Regions from separate parts of the Streptomyces sp. NPDC000878 genome, predicted to be linked through region 2. Evidence: riboswitches for the same ligand, from Rfam matches in the RefSeq annotation. Region 2 holds a riboswitch; the other holds the start of a gene.
What was found. A riboswitch is a leader RNA that binds a small molecule or an ion and turns the genes downstream of it on or off. The one in region 2 is predicted to bind ZMP and ZTP.

Region 1 (3,392 bases), on a different contig from region 2:
GGCCTGGTAGAGCAGGATGTCCGCGACCTGGAGGATCGGGTACGTGAACAGGCCGACGCTCGCGCTCTCGGCGCCCTGTCTGGCGGACTTGTCCTTGAACTGCGTCATACGGCCGGCCTCGCCGAAGCCGGTGAGGCAGTTCATGACCCAGGCGAGCTGGGCGTGCTCGGGGACGTGGCTCTGGACGAACAGCGTGCAGCGCTCGGGGTCGAGGCCGGCGGCGAGGAGCTGGGCGGTGGCGAGGCGGGTGTTGGCGCGCAGGTCGGCCGGGTTCTGCGGGACCGTGATCGCGTGCAGGTCGACGACCATGTAGAAGGCGTCGTGGGTCTCCTGGAGGGCGACCCACTGGCGGACGGCGCCGAGGTAGTTGCCGAGGTGGAACGAGCCGGAGGTGGGCTGGATTCCGGAGAGCACGCGGGGACGATCTGAGGCCATGTTTTCATTGTCTCAGAGGTGTGGGGTGGTTTCGGTACGCGGGGAGCTGCGGGCCATCTGTGGCTGGTCGCGCAGTTCCCCGCGCCCCTAAAAGCAGCTCAGCCCAGGTCGATTTCCGGGTACAGGGGGAAGCCCGCCACCAGGTCGGTCGCCCTGTGGGAGATCTCGTCGGAGATCTTGGTGTCCAGGACGTGGGAGGCCTTGCTCGGCGCGCCGGACTTGGTCGTGCCCGGTTCCGTCGCCGTCAGGACTCGGTCGATCAAGGACGCCACCTCGTCCATCTCCGCCGTACCCAGGCCCCGTGTCGTCAGTGCGGGGGTGCCGATGCGGATGCCCGATGTGTACCAGGCGCCGTTCGGGTCGGACGGGATGGCGTTGCGGTTGGTGACGATGCCCGAGTCGAGGAGGGCGGTCTCGGCCTGGCGGCCGGTGAGGCCGTAGGAGGAGGCGACGTCGATCAGGTTGAGGTGGTTGTCGGTGCCGCCGGTGACGAGGGTGGCGCCCCGGCTCATCAGGCCCTCGGCGAGCGCGCGGGCGTTGTCGACGATGCGCTGGGCGTAGTCCTGGAAGGCGGGCTGCCTGGCCTCCGCCAGAGCCACCGCCTTAGCCGCCATCACGTGCGGGAGCGGGCCGCCGAGGACCATCGGGCAGCCCCGGTCGACCTGGTCCTTGAGGGAGTCGTCGCACAGGACCATGCCGCCGCGCGGGCCGCGCAGGGACTTGTGCGTGGTGGTCGTCACGATCTGGGCGTGCGGGACCGGGTCGAAGTCGCCGGTCAGAACCTTGCCCGCGACCAGGCCGGCGAAGTGGGCCATGTCGACCATCAGCGTGGCGCCGACCTCGTCGGCGATCTCGCGCATGATCCGGAAGTTCACCAGCCGGGGGTACGCGGAGTAGCCCGCCACGATGATCAGCGGCTTGAAGTCGCGGGCCGTGGCGCGCAGGGCCTCGTAGTCGATCAGGCCGGTCGCCGGGTCCGTGCCGTACGAGCGCTGGTCGAACATCTTGCCGGAGATGTTGGGGCGGAAGCCGTGGGTGAGGTGGCCGCCGGCGTCCAGGGACATACCGAGCATGCGCTGGTTGCCGAAGGCCCGGCGCAGCTCGGCCCAGTCGGCGTCGGAGAGGTCGTTGATCTGGCGGACGCCGGTCTTCTCCAGGAAGGGCGCCTCGACGCGGTCGGCGAGGACGGCCCAGAAGGCGACGAGGTTGGCGTCGATGCCGGAGTGCGGCTGGACGTAGGCGTGCCGGGCGCCGAAGAGTTCGCGGGCGTGCTCGGCGGCGAGGGACTCGACGGTGTCGACGTTGCGGCAGCCGGCGTAGAAGCGGCGGCCGACGGTGCCCTCGGCGTACTTGTCGCTGAACCAGTTGCCCATCGCGAGGAGGGTGGCCGGGGAGGCGTAGTTCTCGGAGGCGATCAGCTTGAGCATCTCGCGCTGGTCGTGGACCTCCTGGCCGATGGCGTCGGCGACGCGCGGCTCGACGGCGCGGATCACGTCGAGGGCGGCGCGGAAGGCGGTGGATTCGTTGGAGAGGGGCTCAGGTGACATGGGACCTCCGGACGTGGCGTTCTCGGCGTTCACGGCTCGGCCCAGGCGCACGGCACTCACTTACGGAGCCGCTCCCCGATGGTCGGTCCCATCCCAGCGCGCCAGTCACGGCCCGCCGGTCACCTTACCGGGCACACCGGACACCGGGGTCCCGCGTCCACCATCCGAGCGAGGCGAGCTGCCCCACCCGGCGACCGCCCCGGTGACCGGCTCAGCCACTGACTAGAGGATCACGTGGGGCAGGAAGCGGGCGTACTCGTCGGTGATCAGGCCGGAGGACTCCCGGATGCCCAGCCCCGCCGACTCGTTCTCCACGACCCACGCGCCCAGCACGACCCGGTTGCCGTCGAAGTCGGGCAGAGGGGCCAACTCCTGGTAGCAGCAGGGCTCTTCGCGTACGACGGGTGCGGCGCCCTTCTCGTGGACGGTGACGCCCGCGCCCTCCCGGCCCAGGAGCGGCTTGGTCACGTAGCCGGTCGTGTGCGCCAGTTCCCGTGGGCCGTCCAGGTAGGCGGGGAGGAGGTTCGGGTGGCCGGGGTACAGCTCCCAGAGGATCGCGAGCAGCGCCTTGTTGCTGAGGAGCATCTTCCAGGCGGGCTCGATCCACAGCGTCGTACCCGTGCCGCCGCCGTTGTCCAGGGTGTCGAGGACGTGACCGGCGAACTCGTCGGTGGTGAGCCACTCCCAGGGGTACAGCTTGAAGCAGCTGCGGATGAACCGGAGTTGGTTGTCGACGAAGCGGCCGGAGAGCGGGTCCCAGCCGATCTCCTCGATGGCGAGCCAGTCGGTGTCGAGGCCCGCCTGTTCCGCGGTCTCCTTCAGATACGCGACGGTCATCAGGTCCTCGCCGAGTTCGTCGGCGGCGGAGTGCGCGAAGTGGAGGGGGCTGCCGGGCGGGAGGAGGGCGGCCTGCTTCTGCCAGGCGGCGACCAGGCGTTCGTGGAGGGAGTTCCACTGGTCGGCGCCCGGGAAGCGGTCCTCCATCCAGAACCACTGGGGGGAGGCCGCCTCGACCAGGGAGGTGGGGGTGTCGGCGTTGTACTCGAGGAGCTTCGCGGGGCCCGCGCCGCCGTCGTGGCGGAGGTCGAAACGGCCGTAGACGGACGGGAGTTCGGCGCGGCGGTGCCAGGCCTCGGCGACCGCTGCCACGATGTGCGGGTCGGTGATGCCCAGGTCGGCGAAGCGGTTCACGGTGACGATGTGGTCGGCGGCGGCGAGACACATGCCGTGGAGTTCCTCGACGACCTCCTCCAGCGCCTCCACCTCGGGGAGCGAGAAGACGTAGTACGCGCTCTCGTCCCAGTAGGGGCGCAGGGTGTCGTCGGGGTGGCGGGTGAGCGGGTAGATGAGGCCCTGCTCCTCGACGGTTCGCTGCCAGTCGGGGCGGGGCTCGATCGTGCGGCGTTGCAT
Region 2 (3,392 bases):
GCTCGTTGGCGGGCAGCTCACTGACGATGGGTGGCAGGCCGACGCCCTTCGGCCTGGACCCGGCCGGAGCCGCACGGGTGTTCCGGGCGCTCACGGACGGGACGTACCCCCAGCTCGAACTGCGCGGAATCCACGCCCACTTGGCGAGCGGACTCGATGCCCGGGAGCAGCTGGCGGTGGCCGAGTCCGTGGTGACCTGGGCGGCGGGGCTCGGGGTGCGCATCAGCGAGGTGAACGTCGGCGGCGGTATGGCCGTCGACTACACGGCCCCGGCCCGCCGTTTCGACTGGACGGCGTTCGGCAGAGGCCTCGCCTGGCTGACCGAGGCCTACCCGGAACTGACCCTGCGTATCGAGCCGGGCCGGGCGCTGACCGCGTACTGCGGCTGGTACGCCACCGAGGTGCTGGATGTGAAGCGGAGCCACGGCGAGGAGTTCGCGGTGGTCCGGGGCGGCACCCACCATCTGCGCACCCCGGCGACGAAGGGCCACGACCAGCCCTGCACGGTGTTGCCGGTAGACACCTGGCCGCACCCGTGGCCGCGCCCGACGGCGGAGCAGGAGCGGGTCACACTGGCAGGCCAGCTGTGCACACCGAAGGACGTACTGGCCCGCCAGGTCCCGGCTGCGGGTCTCCGGGCGGGCGACCGGGTGCTGTTCTCGCTGGCGGGCGCCTACGCGTGGAACATCTCCCACCACGACTTCCTGATGCACCCGAGACCCGGTTTCCACTTCCTGGGCACGGAGCCGATGACGACGAGCCGGCAGCGATAGCACGCACGAGCGAGGGCCGCCCGGCCAAGCCGGACGGCCCTCGTTTCCTGCCCGCTCCGCCCGTCAGGCCTCGATGCCCGGCAGCAGCCCGGTCACGGGGGCGACCATGTCGGTCACCTGGTGCAGCTGCTGGAGGTCGTTCAGCCGGTTGAGCGAGCCGAGCTGGGTGGAGACCCGGGGCAGGTCGTCGTGGTACTGCGCGGGAATCTCGCTCACGGCGAGCGAGTCGAGCTGGGCGATCGGGTTCAGCTTGCCCGCGTTCTGGTCGGCGGCGGGAGCCGCGCTCGCCAGCGGGGCGGCGAGGCCGGTGACGCCGACGGCGAGACCAACGGCGGCGGCGATTCGTCGTGTTGAGATCATGTATTCAGCAACGCCCCGCGCCCCTCCCCGGACACGGCCACCCCACCCCCCTCACTCGTCAGGCTCATCCTCTGCCTGCGCTTGCCGAGGTCACCGGGACGGAGGAGCCTCAGAAGGAGAGGCCCCTCGCGGCCCGCGCCCGACCGGGCCGCGCCCCTCGGAGGAGGTCACCATGGGCACCGCGGCAAGCCACGCCTTCGACACCGAAGCACTGCGCCGGGGCATCGAAGGACAGGACGCGACGGCCCTGCTGTCGCTCTACGCCGACGACGCGGAACTGCGCGTCGTCGACCACAACACCCAGCCCAGCCACCCGATGGTCATGCACGGACGCGGCGAGATCAGCGCCATGCTGAACGACGTGTACAGCAGGGACATGACCCACAAACTGGAACAGGTAGTCGTCCAGGGCGACCAGGTCGCCTACACCGAGTCCTGCCTGTACCCGGACGGCGTCCGAGTCCTCGCCGGCTCGATGCTGTCCCTGCGCGACGGCAAGATCGTCGACCAGACTGTGCTGCAGGCATGGGACGAGGAGAACTCCTGACCCCGGGCTAAGCTGGGATCCGGGTCGTGACTGGCGCTGAGGTGGAGTACCACCGGGGAGCGACCCTCACGGAGTGCCGCATCCTTCCGTGAACGTGGAGTGCGTGCCGTGCGCCTGGGCGATGACGACTGTCAGCTCAGGAGTGGATCATGTCTCAGGCCCGGCTCATGGACGGCACCTCGCTCGCCCGGCACATCGTGGAGGACACCACGAAGAAGGCCGCCGACCTCACCGACCGTACGGGCACGACGCCCTGTCTGGCGACGGTGCTGGTGGGTGCGGACCCCGCCTCGGTCACCTATGTCCGGATGAAGCAGAACCGCTGCCGCAGGGCCGGCATCGAGTCCCGCCGCGTGGAGCTGCCCGCCGCCACGACCACGGTGGAATTGGTCGGCACGCTGCGCGCCCTCTCGGACGACCCCGGTGTGCACGGCATCCTGCTCCAGCACCCGATGGGCGAACACATCGACGAGCGGGCCGCGTTCGAGGCGATCGCGCCCGAGAAGGACGTCGACGGAGTCACCTTCGCCTCCTTCGCGACGATGAGCTTCGGTCTTCCCGGGTTCGTGTCCTGCACGCCCGGCGGCATCATGCGGCTGCTCGACGCGTACGACGTCGACCCGTCCGGCAAGCGGGCCGTGGTGGTGGGCCGCAGCGCGATCCTCGGCAAGCCGGTCGGCATGCTCCTCCTCGGGCGCGACGCGACGGTGACGTACTGCCACTCACGGACGCGGGACCTGTCGTCCGTCGTCCGCGAGGCGGACATCGTGGTCGCCGCCGTCGGTCGGCCCCGGCTGATCCACGGCGCGGACATCAAACCCGGCGCCGTCGTGATCGACGCCGGGTACAACCCCGGGAACGTCGGCGACGTCGACTTCGACTCCGCTGTCGAGCGGGCCGGGCTCATCACGCCGGTGCCGGGCGGCGTCGGTCCGATGACGATCGCGGTGCTGCTGGAGCAGTCCGTCGACGCAGCCGCCCGGCAACTCGGGGCGTGATCAGCGCATCCAGGCGCTGTAATCCATGACGTCGCCCACCTTCAGGCCCCACTCGGGTTCGGCTGTGGTGGCGGTGTGCTCCAGGCCCAGGACGGCGCCGGTGGTCGGGGCCAGGATCAGCATTCGGCGGGCGCCCTGGCCGTCGTAAACGTACGCCTGGCCGGGGCGGCCGAGCCGGTCCGTCACCCGGCCGACGGGGCGTAGGCCCTCCGCGTCTGCCAGCAGCCTGGCGATTGCCGCGTTCTCGCGGGCGCCGAGGGTCCAGTGGTTGAGCAACACTTCTACCGCATCGAGGAGTTCGGGTGTGGTGAGTGGTGTGGTCTGGCGTTGTGCCTCCTGGAGGTAGGCCTCCAGGCGCTCCGGGTCGTGCGGTGGGGTCGACTCGGGTGGGGCATCGCTCCAGCTCGGTCCGAACGTCTGGTCGCTGATGACGTGTCCGTCCTCGACCAGGCCTGGATCGCCGTCCCCCTCGCTCAGGACCGGTCGGCCGGGATGCTGTGGGTCGGTCGCCACGACCAGTTCCGTATGGCTCGCGTCGGCCCGCCAGCGCACGATGCGCTCGACGGGAAGCGTGATCGGCGGCGCGTCCTCCGACATGCCCATGCTCCACGTCTGTACGTGGGTGCCCTTCCGGAGTTCCGGTGAGCCGTCCGCGGCTGCCGCGTCGGCGATCTCGGCCATCCTGGCCAGGGGTACGGGGGCGGAGCCGGCCTG

Region 1: it holds a riboswitch for ZMP and ZTP, as region 2 does, so the genes downstream of both, ACWDR4_RS00020 (glycine hydroxymethyltransferase) here and ACWDR4_RS42775 (bifunctional 5,10-methylenetetrahydrofolate dehydrogenase/5,10-methenyltetrahydrofolate cyclohydrolase) in region 2, are expected to answer to the same signal.

Annotation. Positions count from the first base shown of each region.
Region 1 is NZ_JBSFMT010000001.1:1,421-4,812, reverse strand. Features, by position in the region: gene trpS (tryptophan--tRNA ligase) at 1-435, opposite strand, end outside; gene ACWDR4_RS00020 (glycine hydroxymethyltransferase) at 534-1,982, opposite strand; ZMP/ZTP riboswitch at 2,015-2,101, opposite strand; gene ACWDR4_RS00015 (glutathionylspermidine synthase family protein) at 2,205-3,392, opposite strand.
Region 2 is NZ_JBSFMT010000084.1:1,052-4,443, reverse strand. Features, by position in the region: gene ACWDR4_RS42790 (type III PLP-dependent enzyme) at 1-773, shown strand, start outside; gene ACWDR4_RS42785 (hypothetical protein) at 837-1,133, opposite strand; gene ACWDR4_RS42780 (nuclear transport factor 2 family protein) at 1,306-1,680, shown strand; ZMP/ZTP riboswitch at 1,697-1,807, shown strand; gene ACWDR4_RS42775 (bifunctional 5,10-methylenetetrahydrofolate dehydrogenase/5,10-methenyltetrahydrofolate cyclohydrolase) at 1,830-2,678, shown strand; gene ACWDR4_RS42770 (CU044_5270 family protein) at 2,679-3,392, opposite strand, start outside.